Tahibacter amnicola: one gene and its partner. The protein of the gene in region 1 interacts with the protein of each later gene in a pairwise test. Links are inferred from orthologs where the notes say so. Each region holds a gene or a part of one and is shown on either strand. Other genes may lie near its edges.

Region 1 (8,804 bases):
AGGGCGGCGCCGGTCAGGGGCGCGCTGGCATCGGGGCTCATGTCTGGTTTCTCAGTAGCGTCAAGGTTCGGATCGTCGCGAAAAACACTTCGGGCCGGGTCAGGTCCATCGGGCGCAGCGCCTGGCGGATGTCCGCCTGCGGCAGGCGATGGCGCTCGGCCAGCGCAACGATGAGGTTTTCCTCGTCCAGCGCGGCCAGGAGAGGCTCGCGCCGGCGCAGGCGTTCGAAGAAGCCGCGGCGCACCACGGCGTAAAGGGCACCGCCACGGCCACGCCGGAAGGCGAACTCGCCGGCCGCGCGCACGTGCATCAGCAGGGCGCGCTGGTGCGCCGCCGCCAGCGGCAGAACGGGGCCCAGGCGCTCGTTGCGCGCCCACAGCCAGGCCAGCAGCGCCAGCACCAGCGGCAACAACACCGGCCAGCCCTGGCGTACCAGGTACACGTACCAGGGCGGTACATCCGAGGCATAGATCAGGTGCACCTGCCCCTCACCCAGCAGCGGGCCGAGCACCTGCCAGGCGAATGCGGCATTGCCGCCCTCGTTGAGATGACGGTTGTGGAGAAAGGAAAGATTTGCCGCCACGAACAGGCGTCCGGCACCGAAGGACTGGCGCCCCATGAGGTAACCCTGCGTGTCGTTGCCCCACAGCCAGGCATAGTCGCCCCAGTATTCCGGATGGACCTGGAAGCGATGGCGCGTGCACCAGCGCCCCTTCTTGCCATCGGCTTTCTCATCATCGGTTTTCGGCTCGCCGGTCCCTGCACCGCTGCCGGCCGGCCATTCCAGGCAATCGCGGGATTCCCGCACGGTCAGGCCCAGGTCATCCATCAGGTCGCCGGGACGTCCTTCCGCGCTCGCGGGAATCGCAAAGGCCAGGCGTCCACCCGAATCGACCCACGTGAGCAGCGCATCGACCTGCTGCCGGGTCATCGCGCGCGGATCGGCGCTGTAGATAACGGTGTCGCCGGGTTTGAGATCCAGCGCGGTCAATGCCAACGTCGCGTGCGATTCAGCGCGCAGGCCGCGCGCCTCCAGCGTCTTCTGCAGGGCGAACAGCGGGTTGTAGCTGGCCTCGCCGCGCGGCGGCACCGACACTTCTTTCTCGACCCGCTCGAAGGTGTACAGCCACCAGGCCACGAGGAGCCCGACGAGGACAGCCCCTACGCCGCCGATGATCCAGGCCTTGTATTTCATGGCGCCGCACTCCGCGGCGGCGCCGACCACTCGCGCAGCAGGGCTTCCAGCTCGGCGCTGGTCGGCAACCGGCTGGCATAGGCGGCTGCCTGCCACAGGCGGACGATGCGGATAAACAGCGCGGCGTACGGGTCCTCGCCCAGGTTTCGGGCACGCCGCACGCACTCGGACTCGGTCGCTCCCGGCGGAAGCGGCGCACCCAGCGCCACCGCCAGGCGTTCAACGGACGCCCGATAGAGCAGCGCCAGCGCCGCCCGGTGCTGCCCCGCGGCGATCAGGGCGCGTATCGCAGCTGGAATATCGTCCGGCAGGCGTTCCGGCACCGTCAGTTCGTGCACATCGACGGTATCGGGCGCACGGCGCACCGGGCCGCCAGGCAACCAGGACAGCCACACGTCGCGGTAGCGCACCAGCAGGTACACACCGAAGGCCACCAGCGCCCACAGGGCCGCTTCGGCCAGGACCCCGAAGAACTGGCCAAGATGGCGTGCCCATCCCATATTCGTCCGGCTCGACGACGAGGACGACTCCAGCGGATTGCGCCGCTGCCAGGTGGTGATCGTGGCCTTGGGGTTGAGGTCCGGATCGGTATAGGCCTTCGCGACGTTGTCCTGGAACGAGGTGCTGTCTGCCTGATAACCCGAGCCAAAGACCGTTTCCAGCGGCGCAGTGTTCGTCTTCGCGTGCAGGTCGTCCAGGCCCAGCATCTCTTCCAGGCGGCCGGAGCGTTCGCGGTCCCCGTCCTGGTCCGGTGCGGCGTCGGCGGCGTCGGTCTCGTCCGGTTCGGTGTGCTCGCACTGCTCGCAGGCGCTGTCCACCGGCGCGGTGGCCACCGCTTCCGCCCGCACCGTGGGCGCGACGAACAGCACCGTCGCCAGCGCCAGGACCACGGCGGCGGCCGGCTGCAGCCGCGCGGCAAGCCGGCGGAACACCAGTTCGACGTCCCAGGCTTCCAGTTCGGTGCGGCGATTGAGGTACAGCCCGAACCCGGCGCCGACATAGAAGGGCTCGACGATGCTCATGCCGATCCAGCCGGCCAGGTACAGCAGCATCTGCGCCCACAGCGGCGGCTCTTCGGTGAGCGTGCGCCACATCGCCTGGGCCGAGTCGGACAGGAATTCGGTCGGCACGAAGATCAGTACCGAGACGATGATGGAAAACGACAGCATGGTGTCCAGGTGAATGCCGACGATGGTCAGCATGGACGCCGGTGTGCCGCTGCCCTTGGCCAGCAGGCGCACGCGCTGGGATCGCCGCGCGCCGGTGAGTCCTTCGAGCAGGTCCACGCCCAGCAGCAGCGCCCGCGCCGGGTTGAGACGGCGCCACAGCAGCCAGGGCCAGATACCGCTCCAGCCCCAGCGGCGTGCACTCTCGAGCGTCTGGCGCAGGCTCGGCGTCTCGCCGAAGACAGCCCGCGAGAGCACGAACAGCGGCACGCGGTCGAACGCGGGCTTGAACCACCACAGCAGCACCGACGCAATCCACATCTGGTCCAGCAGGGCACCGACCGCCATGAAGGCCAGTGCGACAGGCAGCGTGGCGATGATCCACGACACCCAGATGGCACGCGCATGGTGCCGCACCAGGGCAATCCCCAGGTCCGCCGCTTCCCACGGCGCGCGGCGGCGGACCGCGATGGTCAGCTCTTCAAGCTGCATGGTTCACCCGGCCCGATGGCGCCATTCCGGCCTCAGCCCCCATGCGCATGTTCCCTTCCGCCCCGCACCAGCCACAGCAGGATGAACAGCCACAGCAAGCCGCCGACACTGAATTTCACCGGGTCGGGCATCCATTCGATCGACGACCAGAACGCCTCGACAAACGCCGCGAACACCAGCATCGCGAAAACGCCCAGTGCCAGGCGTGCGCCGATCACGCCGGCCTCCACGAGCGCGCGGCCGCGCGTGCGACGGCCTGGCGCGAGGATGGCCATGCCCAGCTGCAGGCCGGCGCCGCCGGCAATGACGATGGCCAGGAGCTCGGGCGCGGAATGCCCGACGACGAAGCGCCAGAAAGGCCCGCCGTAACCAATGGCCGTCAGGTGCCCGGCCACCCCGCCCATGATGATCCCGTTGCTTACCAGCACCAACACGCTGCCGACGCCGGCGACCAGGCCGCTGGCAAAGGTGCGGAAGCCGATACTGACATTGTTCATGATGTAATAACCGAACATTTTTACATCCGTGCCTTCCGTGCGGCCCAGCCGCCTGCCGGAGTTGGCCGGGTCGTACATGTTCTCGAACTGGGCCAGCTGGGCGGGTTCGAACAGCGACTGGGCCAGGTCCGGCCGCCACTGGATCAGGCCAATGGTGAGAAGGAACGGCACGAACAGCAGCGCCGCAGACACCGCCATCACGCGCCACTGGCTGCGCACCAGGCGCGGGAATTCCGCGCCGAGGAACAGGGCAATGCGATGCCAGCGCGGCGCCGAGGGCCGATACAGCACCTGGTGGCCACGCTGGATCAGTTCGCGCAGGTAGTCGATCAGCAGGGTGCTGTAGCCGCGGCGCTCCGCCAGGGCGAGGTGATGGCAGACCCGCCGGTAGGCCGCGGGAAAATCCACGTCCGACAACAGGCCTTCGGCGTCGAAGGAACGGTCCTTGGCCTTGGGCTGGGACCGGGCGATCAGCCAGGCGTCCAGCGCGCTCCAATCAGACTGGTGGGCGGCGACGAAAGCGTCCTGCTTCATGCGGGTTTGCGCCCGAGGATGGCGTTGGCCATGCCGAGCAGGCGCTCGACCGCCTTGGGCCCGCGCGTCTGCGTGAGCATCGGCAGCAGGCTGGCCAGTTCCAGCTGGCGCTCGCCGGTCAGCTGGCGCGAACGTTCGGCGAAGGCGAGGATCGCCGCCTTCTCCGCCTGGGTCAGCACGATCGGCACGTCAACGGGCGCGACGTGCGGCGCAGCGGTCGGACGCTTGGGTTTGTCCACGTGCACCACCAGCGTTCCGGCCACGATGTCGCCCAGGCGCCGGCTGCTGTGATCCACCAGGCTGGAAACGGCGCCGACACCGTAGAGAAACGGCAGCAGGTCGACGGTACGCATCAGATTGCGCACGAACGAGGCCGTCCAGCTCACCGGCGTGCCGTTGGCGTGCACCACGCGCAGGCCCATGGCGCGCTTGCCGAGGGTCTGGCCATTGTTGAGAACTTCGAAAATCACCGGGTACCACCACATGATCAGGAAGATCACGATCAGGTAGATGCCCTGCCCGCTCTCGCCGAAGAAACCCAGCGGCATCGCCAGCACCCACAGCGCGGCAACGCGGATGCCCAGGTCCACCGCCCAGGCGACGGACCGCGGCATCAGGCCGGCCGATCGCAGCCGCAGGTTGATGCCTTCGGGGGTTTCCACCAGGGTGAGGGTATCGATCATTGCGCCAGGGATGCCTTCGTCACGCACGGCCACCGGGATGGACGGCCTGTCTCGCGGCCGCCGGCAACGCCCGGGCGTGGCACTTTAGCCGGCAAGCCGCCCGCTTCACAACGGATTACGGCGCCCGGGAGGATCACCGTAACAACGCCAGGCGGCGTTCGAAGGTGATCCCCTCCCGCTTGACGTGCATGCCCAGCACCAGGGTTTCCACCCCGGCGGACGTCGCCGTCCGGAAGGCCGCGGCATACGCCGGATCGATCTCGCTGGCGGTGCGCAGGGCCAGGGCATCACTGCGCTGGACCACAAAAACCACGACCGACCGCGCCCCTTCGGCGCGCATGGCAGCCAGTTCCCGCATATGCCTGGCCGCACGCGTGCTCACCGCGTCGGGGAACAGCGCCAGGCCGAATTCATCGGCCGCTGTCACGGCCTTGACCTCGACGAAGCACGGCGGACGCCCGGGTGATTCAAGCAGCAGGTCGACGCGACTGCCCTCGCGGCCGTAACGCACTTCCCGGCGCACGCCGGCATAGCCCTCCAGCTCGGCGAGCCGGCCCTCGCCCACGGCCTCGAGCACCAGATTCACCGCATGGTGCGGATGCGCGCAGACCAGCGCTCCCGCCACCTCCGACAGCTCCCAGCGCCATGCATGGCGCGAGCCGGGCGGCCGCGGCGAAAGCCAGATCCGCATTCCCGGTTGCGAATAGCCCAGCATGCGGCCGGTATTCGCACACAGCACGGTCAGCTCCTGGCCGGCGGCATCGCGCACGTCGGCGAAGAAACGCTGGCGCCGGCGCAGCAGCGTCGCCGGTTGCAGCGGCTCAGCAAATCGCACGACGAGTGGCCGCCGTGTTCACAGCCAGCCGAACTTGGCGACGAACACCGCGGCGATCACCCATACGGCCGGCGACACTTCGCGATAGCGGCCGGAAAGCCCCTTGATCACGGCGTAGCTGATGAACCCGAAGCCGATGCCGTGGGCGATGGAAAAGGTGAACGGCATGGCCACGGCGCAGATGACGGCGGGAGCTGCTTCGGTCAGGTCGTCCCAGTCGATTTCCGCCAGGCCGCGCGTCATCAGGATCGCCACGTAGATCAGCGCCGGCGCCGTCGCGTAGGGCGGTACGCTCGCCGCGAGCGGCGAGAACAGCAGCGCCGCCAGGAACAGCAGCGCGACCACGACGGCGGTCAGTCCCGTGCGCCCGCCGGCGGCGGTGCCGGCGGCGCTTTCGATATAGGCGGTGGTTGACGAGGTGCCCATCGCCGCACCGGCGACGATCGCAGTCGAATCGGCCAGCAGAGCCCGGCGCAAGCGCGGCAGCTTGCCGTCCTTGTCGAGCAGGCCGGCGCGGTGACTCACGCCGATCAGCGTTCCCGTCGCGTCGAACAGCTCCACCAGGAAGAAGGTGAGCACGACGGCAATCAGCCCGGCATCCAGCGCTGCACGCAAGTCCAGCTGCAGCAAGGTCGGCATCAGCGACGGCGGCAGCGACGCGACACCGGCCAGCGGGCTCAGGCCCAGCACGATCGACACGAGGGTGACCAAGAGAATACCGATGATGATGCCACCGGTGACGCGACGCGCTTCCAGCGCCACGATCAGCAGCAGGCCGGCGGCAGCCAGGAGCACGCCCGGTGAAGTCAGCGTGCCGACAGTCACGAACGTCGCCGGGCTGGCGGCAATCAGTCCGGCATTCTTCATGCCGATGATGGCCAGGAACAGTCCGATGCCGGCAGAGATGGATAGCTTTAGCGAACGCGGGATCGCATCGACGATCCACTCGCGGATGCGCACCAGGCTGACCAGGATGAACAGGCAGCCGGAGATGAATACGGCGCCCAGTGCCGCCTGCCAGGTGTAACCCAGCCCCTGCACGACAGTGAACGCGAAGTAGGCGTTGAGCCCCATGCCCGGCGCCATGGCGATGGGATAGTTCGCATACAGGCCCATGACCGCCGATCCCAGCGCGGCCGCCAGGCAGGTAGCGACGAAGACCGCATCGCGCGGCATGCCCGCCGCGGAAAGGATCTCCGGGTTGACGAACATGATGTAGGCCATCGCCAGGAAGGTGGACAGGCCTGCCAGGCATTCGGTGCGCACGGTGGTGCCGTGCTCGCGCAACTGGAACAGCGATTCGATCATGGTCGCTCCGTCAAGGTGGCGCAGGCACGGCACGCACGCGATGCGCGGCGATCAGTTCTCCGGTTTCACCTGGGCCGTCGTGTTGTACCCCTTGACCTTGATGAACCAGATGCCCATGAAGCCGCGCTTTACGGTCACTTCCGGCGCGTCCAGACCGCGCGAAACCACCAGCGAACTGGCGTCGCTCACACGCCATTTCTGGCCGTTCTGCAGAACCAGTACCTTGCCCTGGGACCAGCCGTTGAATGCACCGGCGATGCGGCTGTGCACCTCGTCGGCACTCACCTTCGGCTCGCCGGCCGGCTTCGCCTCATCGGGCGCCGCCTTGCGCTCGGCGACCGCCGTGGCCGACGACGCTTCGGAGGCCGGCTTCAGGGAACGCAGTTCGCCGGCATGGTTGTAGAGCCAGTCTTCCAGCCGGCGCAGCTGCTCGGGCGATTGCTGGTCAAGGCCACTGGCGCGGAACGCCTCGCTGCCCATCAGCGTCTCCAGCCGCGACGCCTCTTCGGCGACCGCCGTCGACAGCGCGCCTGCCACTGCCAGTGCCAACACCAGACCCCGCCTGATTGAAACCGACATCCCTGCTACTCCGTCATCATCGATCGACCGATTCTGCGGCGGCGGGCGGGCAAAGCCAAGCCGGGAACACGCATGGGCTTGTGCTTTGCGGACACCCTCTTTAGGCTCCGCGGCCGCCTGTGGCCGGCGCTACAACGCCGTGGCATCGGCAGGAACCGTGACATCACCGGAGATCGGGCCCTCCAGTGGCGCACGAAACCGGCATATCGACGACAACCGTCGGCTGCCCCCAGGGAACGGACTGACTGAAGGGATTGCACCTGCTGCCATCCCCTGCCAGAGGAAGGCCATGCTGCATCATCAAACCGCGAATCCCGCATTCAATACGAATTCGCATGTTTCTTTTGTTTTTTTATACACAAGACGCGGGAGCAATCGTGCACCGCAATCCCTGTGCCGACTCCTGCAGAAAGAAGTCCTGAACAAGCGTCAGGATTGAAACCCTGCTGAGGCGAACACCCCCCCACAACCCCGTCAGACGCTGACGTACCCAGCGTCTTTTGCCCGCCCCTCGACTCAAGGGGCGCCGAAGAACAAGGCTTTCCGCCTCGTTCAGACCACTCAGAAAGGCTCGCCATGAACAACACCTTGCCGCGTCCGGTCGCCCAGGCGACCGGAATAGTCCGACGTCTGCTCCTGATTTGCGCCGTCACCGTTGCATCACTGGCCATGAATGCCGGTGCGGCGGAGCTCTCGGGCGCCGGCTCCACCTTCGTCGAACCGTTGCTGGGGCGCTGGATCAACACCTGGTCGCAACAATCGGGCACCAGGGTCTCCTACAAGGCCTCGGGCTCGGGCGCCGGCATTGAACAGGTCAAGGCCGGCACGGTGGACTTCGCCATGACCGACGCGCCGCTGTCGGAAGACGAGCTGACCAAGAACAATCTCACGCAGTTTCCCGTGGTTGCCGGCGGCATCGCCATCGTCGTGAACTTTCCCGGCGAACGTCGGCGCCTGCAGCTGACCGGTACCCTGCTGGCCGAGATCTACCTGGGCCGCATCACCCAATGGAATGATCCGAAGCTGCAGGAGCTCAACCCGGCGATGCCCCTGCCGGCACAGCCGATCATCGTCCTGTACCGCGGCGACAGTTCCGGCACGAGCTTCAACATCACCTCGTACCTGACCAAGGTCAGCCCGGAATGGGCGCAGGGCGTCGGTACGTCGAAGGCGCCACAGTGGCCAACGGGTCGGGGTATCCAGGGCAACGAAACCAGTGGCGACACGGTGATCGGGACGCCCTATTCCATCGCCTACGTCGAATACGGCTACGCGCTGGACCACAACATGCAGATCGTTGGATTGCGTGACGCGGCCGGCAAGACCGTCTCGCCGACCCAGTCGACCATCAGCTCCGCGGTCGATGCCGCCGACTGGGCCAATGCGCCGCACTTCAGCGTCCTGCTGGTCGGCGTGCAGGGCAACAACGCCTGGCCAATTGCGGCCGTCACCTGGGCCGTGGTGTCGCGCACGCCGCGCCGCATGGCCGACGGCCAGGGAACACTCGACTTCTTC
Region 2 (9,014 bases), 4.0 Mb from region 1 along the record:
CACGTCCGCCGGGCTGGCCCGCTTTGACGGGTCGGCACATGCGAAGCTGCCGGTGGCCGTCGCGCCACCGCCCGTTTTCGTCGGACTGCGGCTGGGCACCTCGCCGATCACGCCTGGCGGCGCGCCCGTGCGCGTTCCGGCCACGCAGAGCCATTTCGAAGCGCGATTCGCGGCGCCCAGCTTCGTGCGCGACGGTACCTTGCAGTACCGCGTGCGCCTGCATGGTCTGGAAGAAGACCCCCATGTCAGTGATAACCGCGATGTGCGCTATCCCGCACTGCCAGCGGGCGACTATCGCCTGGAAGTGGCCGCGCGGATCAGTCCAGCCGGCGCCTGGGGCCCGTCGCGTTCCTTTGAGTTCACAGTACTGCCGCCCTGGTGGCAGACCTGGTGGTTCCGGCTGCTGCTCGGCCTCAGCGCGGTCCTCGTCGTACTGCTTGGGGTGCAATGGCGCGTGGCCGCATTGCACCGGCGTAATCGCCTGCTGGAAGAGCACGTCGAACACCGCACGCGCGAGCTGAGCGTCGCCCACCAGCGGCAGAGCGAGGCACTGGAAGCGCTCAACCAGGCCAACGACCAGCTGCTGACGGAGATCAACGAGCGATTGTCGGCCGAACGCGCCGTGCAACAGCGCAACGTGGAACTGGAAACCGTCAATCGCAAACTCGCCGGCACGCAGACGCAGCTGCTGCAGTCGGAAAAGATGGCGTCGGTGGGCCAGCTGGCCGCCGGCGTCGCGCACGAAATCAATACGCCAATCGGATACGTCCAGGCCAACCTCGGCAGCCTGCGCCTCTACGCCGAGAACATGTCCACCCTGCTTGCCGCCTACGCGACGCTGGAAAAGGCCCAGTACGCCGATACACCGGAATACCGCAATCTGCAGGCGCTGCGACGCGACCTGGACATGGACTTCGTACTGGCGGATACGGCCAAGCTGATCGATGAATCCCAGGACGGTTTGCAGCGCATTGCACAGATCGTCCGCGACCTGCGGGATTTCTCCCGCATCGACGTGCACCCGGGCATGCCCGAGTGGCAGGCGATGGACGTGCGGACAGGACTTGAAAGCACCCTCAACATCCTGGCACATGCGATTCGTGACCGCGTCGAGGTGGTGCGCGAATTCGGCGATGTGCCGCTGATCACCGCCATCCCCTTCCAGATCAACCAGGTGTTCCTGGCCATTCTCGTCAACGCGTTGCAGGCGATTTCCGGACGCGGCCGCGTGACCGTGCGCACCAGCGTCGACGGCGCCCGTGTACGCGTGGACCTGTGCGACACGGGCGTCGGCATCGATCCGGCACACCTGGGCCGGATCTTCGAGCCATTCTTCTCAACCCGGCCGGTTGGTGCGGGAACCGGGCTGGGCCTGTCGGTCGCCTGGAGTATCGTGGAACGCCACGGCGGTACCATCCAGGTCGTCAGCGAACCGGGACACGGCAGCTGCTTTGCGGTGTTCCTTCCGATTCACCCGCCCGCCCGACGCAACAGCCCCGACGGATCTCTCATGCATTGACCTCAGATTACATCCCAGGCGTAGTCGCCGCGCTCCAGGATGCGCGCCGCCAATGCGTCCATCTCCGTATCGGCATTGCGCTCCAGGCCGCGCACATTGCGCGAAAGACGTCGCCGCGCCTGCCGGGTAAACACTTCCGCAATCTGTACGGCCGCCACCGCGTCGGCATGCGCCGCGCGAACCAGGGAATCGGCGCGCGACAGCACGCACAATCCCACGAAGAGATCGATCGCCATGTCCGCCACCCGCTTGAGCGCGTATTGCTGGTCGGCAATGGACTTTCCGTAGCGGCGCAGCAGCGCATCGGAACTTTTGGACAGCTCGACGACGTACCTCTCGTACGTCGCGGCGGCCCGTCGCAGCGGCGGCGACAGCTCGCGCAGGATCTTGTCGGTGCCGTAGCCGGTCGTTTCGCGCACGCGACGGCTGGCGTAGGTGGTCAGAACGCCAAAGCCCTTGATGGGATCGTTGAAAATGTTGCCCACCGCCGATTTCAGGTTCGACAGGGTGGCGCCGACGTCCTTCAGGCCGGAAAGGCCCACGTATAGTCGCAGGATTTCGTTGGTCCCTTCGAAGATGGACAGGATGCGCGTATCGCGGCTGATCTGCTCATAGGGATATTCGCGCATGAAGCCGTTGCCGCCGGCGATCTGCAATGCCTCGTAGCTCGCACGCTGCACGGCTTCGCTGGCGAAGATCTTGCTGATCGCTGCTTCGACGGAATAGTCGGCGCAACCGCTGTCGATGTAGTGCGCAACCATCCAGACCGCGCTTTCCGCGGCAAAACAGTCGACGGTCATCTGCGCGATTTTCTCGCGCACCAGCCCGAATTCCGCGATCGGGCGTCCGAACTGCTTGCGTTCCTTGGACTGGGCCGTGGCCAGGCGGATCAGCGCCTTCATGCCGCCAACCGCGCCGCCGCCAAGTCCCGTGCGCCCATTGTTGAGGATCGCCATCGCAACCTTGAAACCCTTGCCGACCTCACCCAGCACGTTGGCGGCGGGAACCGTCACGTCTGCAAACGCCACCGTCGTCGTGGAGGACGCACGGATGCCCATCTTGTCCTCGTGCGGACCATGGCTGACCCCCGGCCACGCCGCCTCGACGATGAAGGCGGTCATCTTGCCCTCGGGGGTGTCGGTTCGCGCGAACACCGTATATAAATCCGCTATTCCACCATTGGTGATCCAGATCTTCTCGCCACTCAAGGTCCAGCTGCCGTCGGCGTTGCGCGTCGCACGCGTGCGCACGGATGCCGCGTCCGAGCCGGCGCCCGATTCAGTAAGGCAGAACGCGGCGATCATCTCGCCGCTGGCGAGCCGGGGCAGGTACTGCGCCTTCTGTTCCGGGGTGCCGAACAGCAGCACGCCCTTCATGCCGATGGAGCTGTGCGCACCAATGGTCAGGGAGACGGAACTGTCGTGCTGGCTCGTCTGGCAGAGCACGCGGGCGTAGGCCGCATTGGATAGCTCCAGTCCACCGAAGGCCTCGGGGATGATCAGCCCGAACAGCCCCATGTCGCGCAGCGCCTGGATGAACTCGGCGGGCTGCTCGGCGATGCGATCCCAGTGCTTGAGCTCCGCCTGCTTGTCGGCCAGGAAGGCATCGATGGCATCGGTCATCGCACCGAGCATTTCCCGGTCGCGCTCGCGCAGTGCGGGATAGGGAAAGAGGTTTTCTTCGACAATCTCACCGAAGAACAGACCTTTCGCCACGCTCTGGTCGTGGCGCAGTGCATCGCCGGAAGATGCTGCCGCGGGCGCGGGTGCGGTATTCATCGCCACTGCCTCCTGGGGGAACGTCCGGCAGTGTCCATCGCCTATGGGAGGATCGCAAGCGGCGCGCCGCCGCAGCGGATACGCGAAAACGCGCCGGTGGCGTGCACCGGCGCGTTCGATTCATGGCGGCCGTTGCGACGTCAGGATGCTGTTTCAGGCGCAGCCCGAAGGCACGGTGCGGACGCCGACCCTTGCGTCCGCACCATGACCGCGTCGTCAACGGGTGTTGGCTACTATCAGGTCGGTGCGCGCGGCGAGGTACTCGCCCTGCGACCATTGCACCATCGCATCGAGCGTCGGTGCACCGGGCGCGGCGAAGCCGGTCGTCGCCAGGTCAAGCTCGCGCCGCTGTGACACACGCGGTGCGTTGCTCCACTCCGGACGGCAGGAACGACTGCTGCCAGGCTCCACGAGCGAGAGCATGCGACCAGATGGACGATAGCGGTAGTTCGCCTGCAGCTGCGGATCGCAGCCGCCGACCAGCACGTAGTTCATGTCGAGACGACCGAGAATCGCCGACGCCAGGACAGCGGCACTGGTGGCGTCGCCGGATGCCACGATGGTGATGTCGGCGGCTTCCACACCCGCCGCCATCATTTCGCGCGCCTTCCTGGCCACGCTTTCGGCGTAGGCGACCACGTCGCCGGATGCATCGGGCTGCATCGCCTGCACGGCAAACCCGCGCTCGCGGTAGCCCTTTCCGAGCGCCTCACTGACCACCGTCGGCTGGGCATCGGCCAGCACCAGGGCCTGGCGCTCGGCCGCATCGGCAAATGAGGGCGCCAGCACGGCGCCGCCGACCACAGCGATCAAGGCACGAACCCAGAAGGTGTGACGGGCACGATCAGAAATTTCCGCGAAAGACCACATGGCAGCGCTCCGACGAATTGGATTGGCTGACCGGGTTCCGCTCCTCATCGGGCGGTACGTGTCAGTGTCCGTTAGGATGTCGGCCGAAGCACTTTGGTTGCGCCAGATCGGCTCGAAATTGACCCAACTGATGGCATATACGCAGCTGGTTCAGGTGGGAGCGTGGCGAACCTGGCCGTTGCCGCGCACGACAAAGCGCTCGATGGTGAGCGATTCCGCTCCCATCGGACCATAGGCGTGCAATCGGGTGGTGGAGATACCAATCTCGGCGCCCAGGCCGAGCTCGCCGCCATCGGAAAAGCGCGACGACGCATTCACCATCACCACCGCCGAGCGCAGGCTGCGTACGAAATGATCCGCGCGTTGCGCATCGCGCGTAGCGATGACTTCGGTGTGATCCGAGCCGAATCGCCGGATGTGGTGGATAGCCTGGTCGATACCGTCGACCACCTTCACCGCCAGCACCAGGTCGAGAAATTCGGCCGCGTAGTCGTCATCGGTCGCCAGCGTATGATCACCGGCAATGGCGATGCCGCGTTCGCACAGGCGCAACTCGACCCCGCGGGCCCTGAGAGCTTGCACCGCGGCTGGAAGGAACTGCCCCGCACACGCGCGATGGACCAGCAGTGTCTCCAGCGCGTTGCAGACCGCCGGGCGCGTGGTCTTCCCATCCACCAGGAGTGCCAGCGCCAACGCCAGGTCCGCGTCCTTGTCGACGAAAAGATGGCAGACACCCTTGTAGTGCTTGATCACCGGCACGCGCGCGTGCTCGGCGACAAACCGGATCAGCCCTTCGCCACCGCGCGGAATGGCAAGATCCACAATGTCCGTCAACTGCAGGAGTTCGACCATGACCTCGCGGCGCGTATCCTCCACCAGGGTGATCGCGTGCGGTGAAATACCGCTAATCTCCAGCGCGCGCCCCAGCGCGGCCGCGATGGCGCGGTTGGAATGCAGGGCTTCCGAACCGCCGCGAAGGATCACGCCATTGCCGGCCTTCAGGCAGAGACCCGCCGCGTCAGCGGTGACATTCGGCCTGGCCTCATAGATCATTGCCACCACACCGAGTGGCACGCGGACGCGTTCGATCGTGAGGCCATTGGGCCGGGTTTCCCGACGCGTCACGCTCCCCACCGGATCCGGCAATCCGGCCACATGGCGCAGTGCGTCAGCCATGGCACGAACACGCGCCGGATCCAGAGCGAGCCGATCCAGCATCGCCGAAGAGAGCGCCTTCTGCCGCGCTGCAGCCATGTCGAGCGCGTTGGCAGACAGGATGGCATCGGCATCGTGTTCGATCGCCTCGGCCATCGCCACGAGCACCGCCGCTTTGCGCGCCGCATCCAGCGCTGCCACGGTCGCGGCGGCGTCGCGGCAGGCCAAGGCCAAGGTACGGATCGAGTCAGTCATGCGGACACTGCTCCTTCCAGGACGACCAGATCGTCGCGATGCACAATGGTTTCGCCGTAGCTATAGCCCAGCAGGGCTTCAATCTCGCGCGACTTGCGGCCGGCCACGCGGCGGATCTCCACGGCGCCGTACTGGCACAGGCCACGTGCGATGGTGCGACCCTCTGCATCGACGATGTCCGCCACGTCACCGCGCGCGAAATCGCCATCGACGGCCACCACGCCGCTGGGCAACAGCGACGCGCCCGCGCCATGCAGGGCGCGCACCGCGCCGGCGTCGACGCAAATGCGCCCGCCGTTGCCCGGTGTGTGGCGCAGCCAGTACTTGCGCGCGTGCAGTCGCCCGCCTTCGGCGCGAAAGCGGGTGCCGCAGAGGCGGTCGACAGAGAGATCGCGCAGAACATCCGCCCGGGTGCCATTGAAGAGCAGCGTCGGAATGCCGGCGGCTGCAGCCTTGCCCGCCGCTTCGACCTTGGTGGCCATCCCACCGGTTCCGACGGTGCTGCCGGCGCCACCGGCCATCGCGATGACGGCAGGCGTGATAACCGGCACGTCCTCGACAGGAACGGCATCGCTGTGCGTGCGTGGATTGGCCGTGAACAGGCCGTCGATATCCGTGGCAATCATCAACACGTCCGCATCGACCAGTGCAGCGACGATCGCGGCGAGATTGTCGTTGTCACCCAGCTTGAGCTCATCGACAGCGACCGTGTCATTTTCATTGACGACAGGCAGCGCACCCAGGCCGAGCAGTTCGCGCAGCGTCGCGCGGGCGTTCAAGTAGCGGCGGCGGTTACGCAGGTCGTCATGGGTCAGCAGCACCTGGGCAACCGGTCGATCGAAGAAGCGCTGCCACAGCGCCACCACGCTGGTCTGACCGATCGCCGCCAGCGCCTGCCGCGCGGCAAGACCGTGGGCTGTCTCCGGCTGCGAACGGACCAGGGCACGCCCCGCCGCCACGGCACCGGAGGACACCAGCACGATTTCGCGACCGGCGCGGTGCGCCGCAGCGATGAACTCGGCGATACCAAGAGCGTAGCGCGTGCTCAGGCCGGCGCCGTCCGCCGCCAGCAGGCTGCTGCCGACCTTCAGCACGGCGCGGCGCCAAGGAGGAAGTCCGTGCGGACTATGCGCGGGACGCATCGCTGATCTCCCCGGCCTGCCAGCGCCGTTCAAGCTCCGCCAGACGCAGGTCAGCAGCGCCGCCGGGGGACACGCGGGCCGCAAGGCTGGCTTCCGGTGTACGCCCCTGCCCCGCTTCGTTCGCCGTATCCGCCGCACGCCGGTAGGCTTCGCGGAACGGCACGCCGGCGGCGGCCTGCTCAATCGCCACGTCGGTGGCATACATGCTGCTCTCGATCGCCGCGCGCATGGCGGCGGCATCCCAGCCCAGCTCACGCAACAGATTCGGCAAAAGCGCCAGAGCACCAAGCCCACGCGTGAATCCATGCACGATGGAGCCCTTGGAAAACTGCAGATCGCGCTGGTAACCCGACGGCAGCGAAAGCAACTGTTCCACTTCGCAGCGTGCGGCCGCCACGGCGGAATAGCTCGCCCGCATCAGCTCGACGACGTCCGGATTGCGCTTGTTTGGCATGATCGACGAGCCCGTGGTGTACGCGGCAGGCAGCTGCACGAACCGGTACTCGGCGGTGGTGAACAGGCTAAGGTCCCACGCCAGACGACGCAGATCGAGCAAGGCGCCCGCCAGGGCGTCGAGCGCCGCCAGCTCGAACTTTCCGCGCGACAACTGCGCGTAGATCGGCGACAGCTGGAGGCGGCCGAAGGCCAGGCGCTGCGTCGTGAAATCCCGGTCCAGCGGCAGGTTGACGCCATAGCCTGCCGCAGTACCGAGCGGATTGCAGTCGACCAGGGCCAAGGTGTCGGCCGCGCGCCGGGCGTTATCGATGAACGCCTCGGCAAAGCCGGCGAACCACATTCCCGTGGACGACACCACCGCCCGCTGCAGGTGCGTGTAGCCGGGCATCGGCAGGTCGTCGCGCGCGGCCCGATCCAGGCAAACGCGCGCGACGCCACGGCATAGCGTCACCAGCTCGGCCAGCTTCTCCTTCAGCCACAGACGCGACGCGACCAGGATCTGGTCATTGCGGCTGCGCCCGGTGTGCACCTTGCGTCCGATATCCCCCAGTCGCGCAATAAGACGTGCCTCGATGGCCGAGTGACCGTCTTCGTAGCTGTCGTCCAGGATAAAGCGGCCGGAATGAAAATCCTCGCCCAGTTCCGCCAGTTCACGTACCAGCTGCGCCGATTCCTCCGCCGTGATCAACCCGATGCGGGCGAGCCCCTCCACATGGGCCTGACTCGCCTGGATGTCGTGCAGGAAAAATTCGCGGTCGAGCAGCACGTCGTCACCGGCGAGGAATTGCATGATGCGCTTGTCGACTTCGACACCGGATTTCTGCCACAGCAGTTCGGACATGTCAGGGCTCCGCCTTCGATGCGGTCACGGGAATTGCCGTCAGCTCGTCAAAGCCAAGGGCACGGTTGAGATTCTGCAGGGCCTGCGTTGCGGCCCCCTTGAGCAGGTTGTCGATCGTGGCGACGACCACCAGACGCTTTCCGCCCGGCGCCAGCGCGAATCCGCCGATCTCGCAGCCGTGGTCGCCGGCGATCCGGCTGACCCAGGGCGCCTCGTCCACGACGCGGACGAGCGGCTCGGCCGAATAGCGCTCGCGATACCGGCCAGTGACTGCCGGCAAGGTCTGCGGTGTCTGCAGCCACAGGTTGACGGTCATGGTGATGCCGCGAAAGTGCGGCGCTACGTGCGGCATGAATTCCACGGGCAGGCCCAGATGTTCGCTGACCTCCCGCTCATGCACGTGGCCGACCAGCGAATACGGCATCAGGTTGTCGCGCAATTTCTGCGGATCGTTCTTGTCGGACGGCGTCGTTCCGGCGCCCGAATAGCCGGAAACACCAAAGCAGGTCGGCGGGCCGGCCAGGAGATCCTTGATGGGCGCGATCGCCAGCTGCATGGCCGTGGCATAACAGCCGGGATTGCTGATGCGCCGCTGGTCCTGCCAGGCGGAACGGTACAGCTCGGGAAGCCCGTAGTACCAGCTGCGATCGAAGCGGTAGTCGGCCGACAGGTCGAGCAGGATGGTCGAGGATTCGCCCATCGCCTCGACGTAGGGAGCAGCCTTGCCGTTGGGCAGGGCCAGGACGACAGCGTCCGCGTCATGGGCGGCAGTCTGAGCGGGGTCTAGATTGGTGTAGCGCAGATCGCCACGGTAGTGGGCATTGTGATCGCTGACGCGCTGGCCATCCAGCTCACGTGACGAGACAAAGGCCAGCTCCAGGCCCGGATGTCCTGCGATCAGGGAAATCAGTTCGGCGCCGGTGTGACCGCGCGCGCCGATGATGCCAACGGATTTCTTCATGGACGACGGAATCTCCAGGGGTTCAGGGCCGTCAACC

The links.
Region 2: the proteins of sfsA (region 1) and N4264_RS10100 interact in binary tests that used the Escherichia coli proteins (3 or more experiments, as listed by UniProt). The link is inferred for Tahibacter amnicola from one-to-one orthologs.

What each region holds. Positions count from the first base shown.
Region 1 is NZ_CP104694.1:6,405,969-6,414,772, forward strand. The notes cover bases 3,552-6,341. They hold sfsA (DNA/RNA nuclease SfsA), read right to left. Parts: upstream 5,403-6,341; coding sequence 4,701-5,402; downstream 3,552-4,700. Other genes in these bases: N4264_RS25440 (stage II sporulation protein M), read right to left, coding at 3,552-3,884; N4264_RS25445 (RDD family protein), read right to left, coding at 3,881-4,567; N4264_RS25455 (NCS2 family permease), read right to left, coding at 5,421-6,341. In the rest of the region: N4264_RS25425 (AAA family ATPase), read right to left, coding at 1-41; N4264_RS25430 (DUF4350 domain-containing protein), read right to left, coding at 38-1,195; N4264_RS25435 (DUF4129 domain-containing protein), read right to left, coding at 1,192-2,853; more of N4264_RS25440, read right to left, coding at 2,886-3,551; more of N4264_RS25455, read right to left, coding at 6,342-6,710; N4264_RS25460 (hypothetical protein), read right to left, coding at 6,762-7,289; phosphate ABC transporter substrate-binding protein PstS, read left to right, coding at 7,866-8,804. UniProt on the Escherichia coli protein: Binds to DNA non-specifically. Could be a regulatory factor involved in maltose metabolism.
Region 2 is NZ_CP104694.1:2,369,085-2,378,098, reverse strand. What follows is about bases 3,448-6,447. They hold N4264_RS10100 (glutamate-5-semialdehyde dehydrogenase), read right to left. Parts: upstream 5,578-6,447; coding sequence 4,318-5,577; downstream 3,448-4,317. Other genes in these bases: proB (glutamate 5-kinase), read right to left, coding at 5,574-6,447; N4264_RS10105 (hypothetical protein), read right to left, coding at 3,514-4,167. Also shown: N4264_RS10115 (two-component regulator propeller domain-containing protein), read left to right, coding at 1-1,519; N4264_RS10110 (acyl-CoA dehydrogenase family protein), read right to left, coding at 1,522-3,297; more of proB, read right to left, coding at 6,448-6,719; N4264_RS10090 (argininosuccinate lyase), read right to left, coding at 6,703-8,016; argC (N-acetyl-gamma-glutamyl-phosphate reductase), read right to left, coding at 8,018-8,977; N4264_RS10080 (acetylglutamate kinase), read right to left, coding at 9,009-9,014. UniProt on the Escherichia coli protein: Catalyzes the NADPH-dependent reduction of L-glutamate 5-phosphate into L-glutamate 5-semialdehyde and phosphate. The product spontaneously undergoes cyclization to form 1-pyrroline-5-carboxylate.